Regions from separate parts of the Photobacterium toruni genome, predicted to be linked through region 1. Evidence: riboswitches for the same ligand, from Rfam matches in the RefSeq annotation. Region 1 holds a riboswitch; the other holds the start of a gene.

What was found. Region 1 has a riboswitch for thiamine pyrophosphate ahead of thiB (thiamine ABC transporter substrate binding subunit). Riboswitches for the same ligand answer to the same signal wherever they lie in the genome.
Region 2: linked by a shared signal. The riboswitch ahead of thiD (bifunctional hydroxymethylpyrimidine kinase/phosphomethylpyrimidine kinase) and the one ahead of thiB (thiamine ABC transporter substrate binding subunit) in region 1 are both predicted to bind thiamine pyrophosphate.

Annotation. Positions count from the first base shown of each region.
Region 1 is NZ_AP024854.1:2,633,002-2,639,104, reverse strand. It holds gene thiQ (thiamine ABC transporter ATP-binding protein) at 1-406, opposite strand, end outside; gene thiP (thiamine/thiamine pyrophosphate ABC transporter permease ThiP) at 399-2,006, opposite strand; gene thiB (thiamine ABC transporter substrate binding subunit) at 2,019-3,011, opposite strand; TPP riboswitch at 3,123-3,239, opposite strand; gene OC457_RS12300 (DUF547 domain-containing protein) at 3,268-4,050, opposite strand; gene leuD (3-isopropylmalate dehydratase small subunit) at 4,172-4,774, opposite strand; gene leuC (3-isopropylmalate dehydratase large subunit) at 4,790-6,103, opposite strand, start outside.
Region 2 is NZ_AP024855.1:32,379-38,481, forward strand. It holds gene tenA (thiaminase II) at 1-699, opposite strand; gene thiM (hydroxyethylthiazole kinase) at 1-8, opposite strand, end outside; gene OC457_RS14315 (ABC transporter substrate-binding protein) at 711-1,637, opposite strand; partial or broken gene OC457_RS14320 (ABC transporter permease) at 1,765-2,493, opposite strand; gene OC457_RS14325 (ABC transporter ATP-binding protein) at 2,564-3,331, opposite strand; gene thiD (bifunctional hydroxymethylpyrimidine kinase/phosphomethylpyrimidine kinase) at 3,321-4,163, opposite strand; TPP riboswitch at 4,273-4,373, opposite strand; gene OC457_RS14335 (ATP-binding protein) at 4,922-6,058, shown strand.

The DNA.
Region 1 (6,103 bases):
GTTCTGGTAAACGTGATAAATATGCCGTTAACCCCACTTTTTCAGCTGCATCATGTACTTGTTGTTGTTGCTGAGGACTCAATTTAAGACGAGGATCAATGCCAAGCGCAATATTTTCATACACGCTGAGGTGAGGAAATAAGTTGTGTTCTTGAAACAACATCGATAATGGTCGTTGAGCAGGATCAAGTGTAATAATCGATTGCTGGTGGATAGTAATATCGCCACTATTTGGCTGTAAAAATCCCGCAATAAGCGCTAATAAAGTACTTTTTCCTGCACCACTTGGACCAATTAATGCCGCAATATCTCCTTGTTGAAGGCTAAAGTTAAAGCTTAACGTCATTGGGCGTTCATGTTGGCGTTGCGGCTGATAGGTATAACTGAGCTGGTTGACATTAAGCATGGTGTTTACCTTTGGTGCGGCGAGGTTGGAAACAATATTCAATGGCGCTGAATAAACCTAAACTGAGTAATAACAATAATAATGCAGCCACAGCAGCACCATCCATGCGATAGCTACCCATTAATTGAAATAAATACAGCGGTAGAGTTTGAAAATCTTGGCTGCCAAATAAAGCAATCGCGCCCAGATCACCCAATGAGAGTACCAAGCTTATTGCCAATGATTGCGCAATAGGTTTACGCAGTGCTCGCCATTCTACAAGCCGTAAACGTGACCAACCCCTCATACCTAAACTTCGACATAATATATTGTATTGTTGAGCAATATGTAGCATCGGCTGACTTAACGTCTTGATGACATAAGGCAATGCCATTAGTGCATTAACCCCCACAACAACCCAAAAAGCAGCGCCATAGGCATCGGTATATTGACGCAGCAATAAGAATATTCCGGTACTTAAGACCAGCCCTGGCGTGACTAAAATGATGGTGCCGATCATTTCGATACTATCGGCACTAAAACGTTGTTGAGTTAAGCGTAATTGTCGACTCGCCAGTAATATCATCACCCCAAACACAAAGGCTAAACAACAAGCCATAACCGCAATCTGAAGCGAATTAGCGACGGCATGCCACAGTGCCGACTGCTGTAATAACTGTGGCAGTTGCCGGTTTAAGCCAGCAACAAAGACTGCAATAATTGGCGGGATCACTAGCAATATCGCTGCGATGATCCAGCTCCAATCCCAGCATTTTGCGCGCCAGTTATCTTGATAGTTGACTACATTATTACTAATAGAGGCGCTAAAAGTCGCTAACGGTTTCGCAAAACGGTGGCTCAGTAATACCAGTCCACCACAAAGGATCATTTGCCATAACGCCAAAATAGCCCCTGTGGCGAGATCAAAGTCATAGCGAATAGCTTGATAAATCGCCAGTTCAATAGTGGTTGATTTAGGTCCGCCCCCTAGCGACATGATCACCGCAAAACTGGTAAAGCACAGCATGAAAATAAGCCCTGCGACATGAGGCAGTTGTTGGCGTAACCGCGGCCAAGCCACTAACTTAAATTTATACCAGCCACGAATACCTAAATGGGCAGCTAATTGATGTTGTTCATGGGGAATTGATTCTAGACTTTGAAGTAAAAACCGCACCGCTAATGGTAAGTTGAGAAACACATGCGCCAGTAAAATGCCGCTTAAACCATAAATGTTTAGCCGTGGTAATCCTAACAGGCTTAATCCATGACTAATAATGCCGCTTTTGCCGTAGATCGCTAATAGACCAAATACCGCCACTAACACTGGCATCACTAATGTCATCGCAAACAAACGTAATAACAGCTGTTTGCCAATAAAATCACGTCGTGATAGCGCGTAAGCTATCGCAATTGCAGGTACGATGCTCAGCAATGTGGATAGTAAGGCTTGGTAAAAACTAAATCGAGTCACATGACGAAGGTAAGGATCATGCCATAGACTACTCAGTTGCCATTGACCAGCATGAAGTATTAGGCTGGTGATTGCTGCGATCACCAGTAATAAAATAAGCCCGACACTCAATAGTCCGGGCATAAGTTGAGTTACACGTTTATTCACCGCGGTATGCCATTATTGGGTCAGCGCTTGCTGCCATTCTCGAATCCATGCTTTACGCTTTTGAGCTACTTCATCAGCACTAAATTCTAATGCTTTATCTGGAATAACTAATTGCTTAAAAGCGGCTGGCAGTGGTTGTTTAGTGACAGGGTACATCCAATTATGGGTCGCGATTTGAGATTGAAAAGCGTCACTAACAATAAACTGCATAAACTGATCAGCCAGTTTAGGATGCGGGCTGTTTTTCATTTTAGCGGCCACTTCCACTTGCATATAATGGCCTTCTTTGAAGTTAGCCGCTTTATACTGATTTTTGTGCTCTTCTATAATGTGATAGGCCGGTGAGGTGGTGTATGACAAGACCATGTCGGCTTCACCATCAAGGAACATGCTGTAAGCTTCAGACCAGCCTTTAGTAACCGTCACCGTATGTTTAGCAAGTTGTTGCCATGCAGCGGCAGCCTTATCGCCATATACCGATTTCATCCATAGCATCAGCCCTTGTCCTGGGGTTGAAGTGCGAGGATCTTGGTAGATGACACTGATATTTTGATCGTTAACCAGCGCTTTTAAACTGGTAGGTGGGTGGGGTAATTTAGTGCTGTCATAAACAAATGCAAAATAGCCGTAATCATAGGGAATAAAGGTATCGTCATGCCAACCTTTAGGTAAGGTTAATTTACTTAGATCAACATGTTGTTTAGCCAGTAATCCCGTTTGTTTGGCTTCAGTCATCAGGTTGTTATCAAGCCCCAATAGAATATCTGCTTGGCTACGGCTGCCTTCTAAACGCACTCGATTAAGAATTGATACACCATCTTCTAAAGAGACGAAGTTAACTTTGCAACCATCGCATTGGGCTTCAAAGGCTTTTTTGATAATAGGCCCCGGTCCCCACTCGGATGAAAACGAGCTGTAGGTATAAACATTAAGGGTGTTATCGGCGGCCAAGACGTTATTTGAGAGTAACGCTATCGATATTAGCGGTAAAAGTGTGTAACTGATTTTCACTATGCGCTCCTGATGTCAGCATCCTGCAAACAAAATAAAAAGAGAGAGCGGCACAGGGTTGAGAGGATAAATATCAGCTGTAATAGCAGATTTGCAATGGCAAAAACCAGTGCGTTTCTCAATTCCTACGCCAGCATTACCTGGTTCAGGTTCAATGGGTTCTGCTATATCAATCACGATAATAACAACAATCTCAGCCAAAAGGCTCCCCAATGAGAACGCGACTATTGTACCTGTAACTAGCGTTAAGTTATAGCTTCTGATTTAACAACCAGTTGTAATCAAACTGAATGTTATTGGCATTGATTTTATTATGCAGTAGATACTGATTTATATGCTGCAGTAATGCTTGTTGGTTGCCAAAGTCGCTATCATACCAGTCATAAATAGATGATAGGGTGGTTTGTTTTGAGCTGATTTTTACCCCTTTATCACTATTAATAAAACGACTAGCTGCCGCATCTAGTTGGTGATTAAGTTGCTGGCTGTCAAATACTTGCGGCAGTAAATCTGGGCAGCCTAAACTGGCACAATTAACCGCATAATGGATACGAGGATCACGCCAAATAGGGCGCAATATGCGATGTTCAATATCGTTAAGGCTAAGAGTTTTATTATTGATGGTGACGATAGGTTGATCCCAAGGACCAAAGCTGAAAAAACCACCCAGTTTGGTGATTGAAGTGAGTGGGTAATTATTAATGATCAATTGAACGGTGAGCGCATTATAAAGGTTAACCCAATAAGAAAATTGAACATCACGATTATATTGGCGTGGATCAAGTTTAGCTAGGTGATTGATATAAAACTGTAATTTCTGTTTGTCGGCAGGGGTAACAGCGTTATAACGAAATAGGGTTTGTTGCGGATTAACCACTAAATATTTAGTTAATAATTGTTGCCATTGCTGATGATCAATATCGTGTTGATTGTTGACAACATGATCTTGCCAATAGGGTAATAGATTCGCTTTGGGAGCGGCAAATAGAGACCAAGAAAAGAAAATTAATAATAAGCTAAATGCAATACGCATACAGAACCTGTTATAAAAAGAGATATTAATAGGAGACCGTAATGACAGCTGATTTATTACAGCTGAGAAGGGCGATACTAACGCCTGAGATTAACAGGCGTTAGAATTGAGGTTAGCTAATTTAAGCGAGGTAAGTCGGAATATTGGCTTCATATTCAGCAATTTTGGCTTGGTATTGTAGTGTTAAGCCAATGTTATCTAATCCATTTAGCAGGCAGTGACGACGAAATTCATCAATTTCAAATGGATATTGGTTACCGTTAGCCGTTACTGTCATTGCTGCAAGATCAACACAGATTTCAGCGCCTTCAATTGTCTCTACAAATTCAAATAACTCATCAACTTGTTGATCGCTAAGACGAACAGGGATCATTTGGTTATTGATAGCGTTACCATAAAAAATATCGGCAAAGCTAGGAGCTATCATTACTTTAATACCGTAATCTGCTAACGCCCATGGTGCATGTTCACGCGATGATCCACAGCCGAAATTTTCGCGAGCCAATAAAATGGTCGCGCCTTGGTAACGGGGATCGTTCATTATGAAGTCGGGATTGAGCTGTTGACCGTCTTCGTCTAAAAAGCGCCAATCATGAAATAAATGTTGCCCAAAACCTGTCCGCGTCACTTTTTGTAAAAACTGCTTTGGAATAATGGCATCGGTATCAATATTGGCAGTATTTAATGGCACCACCAATCCGGTATGTTGAGTAAAACCTGTCATGTTTACATCCTTTTGTTACGCAGATACGGGATCAAGTTGGCGAATATCAATAAAGTGACCAGCACACGCTGCCGCTGCCGCCATCGCGGGGCTCACTAAATGGGTACGACCATCACGCCCTTGACGACCTTCAAAGTTACGGTTGCTGGTAGAAGCGCAGCGTTCACCGGGACCTAAGCGGTCGTTATTCATTGCCAGACACATTGAACAGCCGGGTAGTCGCCATTCAAAGCCTGCTTCAATAAAGATCTTATCAAGCCCTTCTTTTTCTGCTTGTGCTTTCACTTGCTCTGAGCCGGGAACGACTAAAGCTTGAACGTTAGCAGCCACTTGTCGACCTTTCGCAATCGCAGCTGCTGCGCGCATATCCTCAATACGTGAGTTAGTGCACGAGCCGATAAATACTTTATCAATCGAATAATCAGCCAGTGATTTTTTAGCTTCTAATCCCATATAGGCTAATGCTTTTTTTGCTGATGTTTGTTCTACTGGATCTGTAAAACTTTCAGGTGCTGGAATAGGTTCATCGACAGCAATCACTTGGCCAGGATTGGTGCCCCATGTGACTTGCGGCTTTATCTCTTTAGCATCAAGTGTCACTACAGCATCAAAGTCAGCCTCAGGATCAGATTTCAAGGATGTCCAGTATTTTACTGCGGCCTCAAAGTCAGCATCTTTCGGTGCAAATTCTCGATTTTTAATATAATCAAAAGTGGTTTGATCCGGTGCAATTAGACCGGCTTTCGCACCGAGTTCAATTGCCATATTACACACTGTCATTCGACCTTCCATGCTAAGGTCTGTGATCGCTTCACCACAGAATTCAACGACATAGCCCGTTCCGCCGGCAGCTGTGGTTTTACCAATAATTGCTAATACAATATCTTTAGCGGTAATACCTGCCGCCACTTTGCCCTTAACCTCAATTTTCATGGTCTTAGCAAGAGACTGTTTAAGGGTTTGAGTCGCTAACACATGTTCTACTTCCGAGGTTCCAATACCGAAAGCCAGTGCACCAAAAGCGCCATGGGTTGCAGTGTGTGAGTCGCCACAAACAATGGTCATACCCGGTAAGGTAATACCGAGTTCAGGTCCCATAACATGGACAATACCCTGATATTTATGGTTCAGATCGTAGAGGGTAACCCCAAAGTCAGCACAGTTTTTAGCCAGTGTTTCCATCTGAATGCGTGCCATTTCACCACAGGCGTTAATATCTTTGGTTTGAGTAGAAACGTTATGATCCATAGTGGCAAAGGTTTTATTCACTTGGCGAACTTGGCGACCTTGTTCACGTAGTCCATCAAATGCTTGTGGTGAAGTCACTTC
Region 2 (6,103 bases), on a different replicon from region 1:
TTATGCATTGTTGACAGCACCTAATTGATTGTTAACCGTTTCGATATTGAGTCCTTGTTGCCAGAAGGCGATTTCCATTTCTGTTGCGACTTTAAAGGTCTGAATTAATTGCTGACCACGGTGGCTGCATAGCGGAATTTCTGCGAGGAGATTATTAAGATATACCGTCGCTGTAACAACACCTTGTTGATATTCTTCACCGCTATATAACGCAATCCAACTGTGGTAAGGATTGTTGTCAAAGACGGTTTTTGTATCATTAGCTAGCAAGTTACCAATTTCAGCATAACCAATCGCACAGGGAGCAAGAGCAACGTATAAATCAATAATATCCCCCTGCATACCAGCATCTAGCACATAACGCGTGTAAGCGACTGTAGCGACATCTTCTGGCTCTTGTTCCATATCTTGCTCGGTTAAATGCCAAGCGCAACAGTAGTCAATATGGTGGGCAATTTCATGATCCAATAAAGCAGCCACACTTGGCAGAGCACGACGCATATCAGCTAAGGTACGGGCTTTATAAATGGCTAACGCATAAGCACGAGCATATTGTTTTAGAAACAAAAAATCTTGCTTTAAATAATGCATAAAACAATGGTGAGGCAGTGTGCCTTGTCCAAGTTGGATCACAAATGGATGCTGGGTATAGGTGGTCCATTGTGGTTGGCAAGCATCAATTAAATCTTGGTATGTCATGAGATCTCTCCTTAGAAGCTGCCAATATAATTTTTGGCTTGAGGTTGTTGAGTTATAACGTGGTGAGTAAATAAGAACTGAGCGTAATCATCGTAACGTTTAAGATCGACCGCCGCAGGACGTAGTGCAAATCGAGTTAGGGTGTCATTCCACGCTTGATGGTTGAGCTTGTTATCTAAAGTATCAGGTGCGTATTGAATAAATTGTTGCCACGCTGCTTGCGGGTGATTGATGATATACGTTGTTGCTTGAGTTATAGCGGCATTAAAGGCGGTGATCGCTTGGCGGTTATAATGTTTGCTATTAGCAACAAAGATCAATTCATCATAACTAGGTATGCCATTTTCTTCTGGAAAAAACGACGTAGTAGGGTAGCCTTCTAACGCTAATTGGTTAGTTTCAAAGTTACGTAATCCGCCCCAAATAGCATCCACTTTGCCTGAAGCTAATGAAGACGACAGCGCCCAGCCGACATTGACGATATTGACATCACTTAATTTCACATCGTGATCAGCCAGCATGGTGCCAATGGTTGCATCTTCGTTACCTGCAACTGAAATACCAATGGTTTTACCTTTTAATTGAGATAAATCAGAGATACCACTTTTCTTTAATACCATCAATGTATTAAGCGGTGTCGCAATTAGAGTGGCGGTTTTAATTAAAGGTAAACCAGCAGCGACATCAATGGTTAAATTGGGTTGATAAGAAACGGCAAGATCGATTTTATTGGCGGCGACTAATTTCGGTGGTAAAGATGGATCGGCAGGTTGCTGAATATCAACCTCGATTCCATGCTGTTTAAAATACCCGCGTTCATGGGCAATAATAATTGGGCCATGATTTGGGTTAACAAACCAATCAAGCATTAGGCTTATTTTAGTCAGTTTTTGAGGAACAGTTGTTGCATCGGCACTGACTGAGAAGCCAAACAACATTAGCATTGTTGTCGTGATTAACAAGATACGTTTCACAGTAAATCCTTTAAAGAGTGAGTCTAAAATTAGGTATTAGGTATTAGGTATTAGGTATTAGGTATTAGGTATTAGGTAAAGCGTCAGTCTGTTAAGACAGTTGCCATGGAATAAAGCGCTTTAAGAATTTATCGGTAACGAAATACAGCGATATTGATAACAACGATAAAATAAATAGCGCTGCAAACATTTCATCAATCATCATCCGTGCATTAGCTTGCAGCATTAAATAACCTAAGCCTTCGCTCGCGCCCACCCATTCGCCAGCGACTGCGCCAATCGGAGCAATAACCACCGCGACTCGAATGCCAGAAGCTAGTGCCGGTAAAGCAGCAGGAAAGCGAATATATTTAAGTTGTTGCCATTTGGTCGCGCCCATGGTGGCTGATAATTCAAGGTAACCTGTAGGGGTATTACGTAAGCCGTCATAGCAGCATGTGGTGACAGGGAAAAAGATAATTAACGCTGCCATTACTACTTTTGAACCAATGCCATAGCCTAACCACAGCATTAATACCGGAGCGATAGCAAACACAGGAATGGCTTGACTGGCAATCAATAATGGTAATAACCATCGCTTAACGGGCTTAAAGAGCAGCATTTGTAAGGCAAAAAATAACCCTAATGATAAACCGAGAATTAGCCCTAGAATGATCTCTTGGCTGGTCACCCAAGTATTACTTAACAGAACGTCATAGCGGGAGACTAACCGCTGCGCTACAGCCAATGGTGGTGGTAAAATAAAGCTCGGTAAGTGAAACACCATCACGGTGAGTTGCCATAATCCAAGTAGCACGCTAATACTGATCAGTAATCGTAACGGTGTTGCAAGTTCACGCTGTGGGTGTCGTTGTTGACGCGGCGATTTGGTAGCGATTAAATGGGTAATATCAGTCATGATCGTGTGCCAATATGTCAAAAATACGTTGCTGGTGGCTGGCTGAATCGGCGTCAAAACGTCGCGGTGGTAATGATGCGGGTAACGATAACGCCGTTGCAAAAGCGGGCTCGCCTTGCAAAATATACAGTTGATCACTTAATCGAATCGCTTCTTGAGGATCATGGGTTATCAGCACCACGGTTTTATGCTTGAGTAAGTTTACAAATAGATCTTGCAAGCGATAACGGGTGACGGCATCCAATGCGGAGAAAGGTTCATCCATCAATACAATCGGTTGGTCTTGTAACAGTGTTCTCGCAAGGGCGACTCGCTGGCGCATACCACCCGATAATTGTTGTGGTAGTAGTTGATGTTTATCGGCTAAACCAACCTGTTCTAATAATGTCATTGCCCGTTGTTTTAAATTGGGTATTGAATCGTGATGACCGAACTTACTGCTAATACAAACATTGTCTAATACCGTTAACCAAGGCAATAACAGATCTTGTTGCGCCATATAAGCGACTCGTCCCGTTAAAGGCTGATTATCTGAAATATTTAGCTGCCCTTGCCATTCTGTCCGTTCATTGAGTAATCCGGCTAAGAATTTAATTAAAGTACTTTTGCCACAGCCACTTTTACCGACTAGGCAAGTCCATTTATTCGCAGCAATGGTTAAATTCAGATCCTTAATTACAGGGATGCTTTGATGATCAGCAATATTTGAGTGATAGCGTAAACTGCCATTAGTAATGGTGATTTCCAGATCATCGCACATGATGATGACCTGCAAAAAAGTGATTCACAGGACCGTGACCATGACCGATATTGAGTTCATCAGCGGCAGTTATAGCAGCAGTAATGTAGCGTTTAGCCAAGGTTGTTGCTGTTGTAAGATCATTTCCTTGGGCTAAATAAGACGCGATAGCCGCAGACAGGGTACAACCTGTACCGTGAGTATTGTTGGTGTTAATACGAGGGGTGGTGAGTTCAATAACATCAGTCGCGAGAATCAGTAAATCAGTGCTATCACTACTTTGTTCTAAATGCCCACCTTTGAGTAATATGGCATGAGGATTAATATTTCGTAATGCGCTGATCATCGATTGCATATCAACCAGTGATTGTGGAATGTCTAACCCCGTTAATGCTGCAGCTTCTGGCAAGTTAGGGGTAATAATATCAGCCAGTGGCAGTAATTCTGTTTTGAGGGTGGTAATGGCGTGTTGTTGTAATAATACATCACCACTGGTGGCTACCATTACTGGATCAATGACTAAAAATGGTGGTTTGTAATGACGAATTTTTGCAGCAACCAGTCGAATAATATCACTGTCGGCGAGCATGCCAATTTTGACGGCTTGAATATTTAAATCGCTGAATACGGCGTCCAGCTGTTGCTCAACCATATCAAGAGGAATGGCTAGTATGCCGCTAACGCCTTGCGTATTTTGGGCGGTAATCGCCGTAATAACCGAGCAAGCATAACTGCCTGTTGCTGAAATAGCTTTAATATCAGCTTGAATACCCGCGCCGCCGCCACTGTCTGATCCGGCAATGGTCAATACAATAGGCGTCGTTGTGTGATGTGATGATAAGGTGTGTGACATACTTCATTCCTTACGCGCTAGCATCAGGAACAAGTATCAAGCGGATCGAAGTGTAAACTGCGGTAAATGTGTGCAGTTATGACTTAGCTTGCATCTATTAACGTTGGTAATCCGTTGATAGTTAGTTCCCTCCGCCAGTGCTAACTGGTTCAGGTTCAACGGGTCCCACTATTACAGTGATCTCAGCTTAACGCCCCCCGACTAATGGCAATTATCCTAATCCAGAATAATTGGGTTGTCACTCTATTTTATTAAGAAATAACAACTTACAAATGTTATGCGAGATTGTTAATAAATGACATATTAATTTGGTGAATATTTAATCGTTGTGATATTTTTTCAAATGGGACTGAAATGGGACACGATTGTTTTAATGCCCGCGAGGGCGATAGGGAATCTACTTGCCGCGCGTTGAGTTTTTAAAATAAAGATATGGCTGTCCTATGTTCCTAAGCTCATTCTTTCAGATAACCCATACACCCAAACAACAGCCGTCATTCCCTACAGTGAATGCCCGCGAGGGCGATAGGGAATCTACTTGCCGCGCGTTGAGTTTTTTAAAGTAAAGCTATGGCTGTCTTATGTTCCGCAAGTGCCCGATTTTGTGATTATTATCGGGATTAATAACTAAAAATGTATCTGATTTATAGAGATTTTTATATTATTGCGAGATAAATACGGGCTCATGTTCAAAGAACAAATTCGGGCAAGTTGTTAATATAATAAGTTGTTATGACAATATGTTGGGTTGAGAAATTATGAAGTATTTGAAATCTAAAGTAGAAAGAATAATAAAAAACATCAAAGATAATGGTGATTTTCCTAACGAAAATAATCATCTTGATTACAAAGTTACAATGAATCTATCGGAGAGTAAAAAACCGCATGAAATGTTTTTAATGAATTTTGCAAAAGATATTATTTCTTTTGCAAATTCAGATGGTGGAATAGTTTTACTTGGTATCAAAGAGAATAAAGCTTTAGGTATCTATGAAGATAATGGTTTGGATTCTAGTGTTATTGAAATCTTAGATAAAATTGATTTAAATGATGTGAGCCAAGCGATTGAAAAAATTGTTAAAACCACAATATTGGTTGAACTTCAAAAGTTTAAAATCAGTACTCGTACTTATTACTACATATTAATAGAAAAAAGCAATCAAGTAATCGTGCCTGTATTAGATGCTAAAGAGAGTAAAATATACAAAGGTAATATTTATTACCGTATGTCAGGAAAAAATGAACAGGCTAATAAATCAACAAGTGATTTCAATAGGTTCCTTCAATTAAAGGCAAATGAAAAAAGTAAGGAATTTATGGAAATATGGTCAAAACTGATGCCTGAAATGTTTGAAATAAACCCGCGTGAAGTTTTGATTTTGAATCCACTGCAAAATAAAGTTTATGGATTCAATGGAAAAGATAATATTTTATCGGAAACCGATGTGGAAATTGATAAAAATGATGATGGTGTGTTTAACATTATATTAAATGCAATTTCAGCTGGTGAAATAGGAAAAATCACGACTAATGAAGGTAAGCCATTATACAAAATTGTAGGTGAGATTGTTAATGATAAAGATCGTGTTAGTCTTTCTAATATTGAAGTTGCAGTAAAAAGTAAAACTAATTACAAATTTAATAATGTACAACTAAAGCAAGTGATCGCATATTTGGGTTGGGTAAGTAATGCCAACTTTAAAATTAACGAGCCTGATTTGTCTGTTCTATGTGAGGGCTTTAGTGAATATATCTGGCTTGAAACAGTAGATAGTATTAAAGGTAGTAAGAAAATAACTTTTTCTACAGAGGCGGTAAATCCTATTGTTGAAATAATTAATAATAGTCAATTACACCAAGATGTATTTAAAAAAGATTTAGTATCTCAATTGTAAATGTCATAACAGATAAGAAAACATCAAAACATAGGACACCCATAA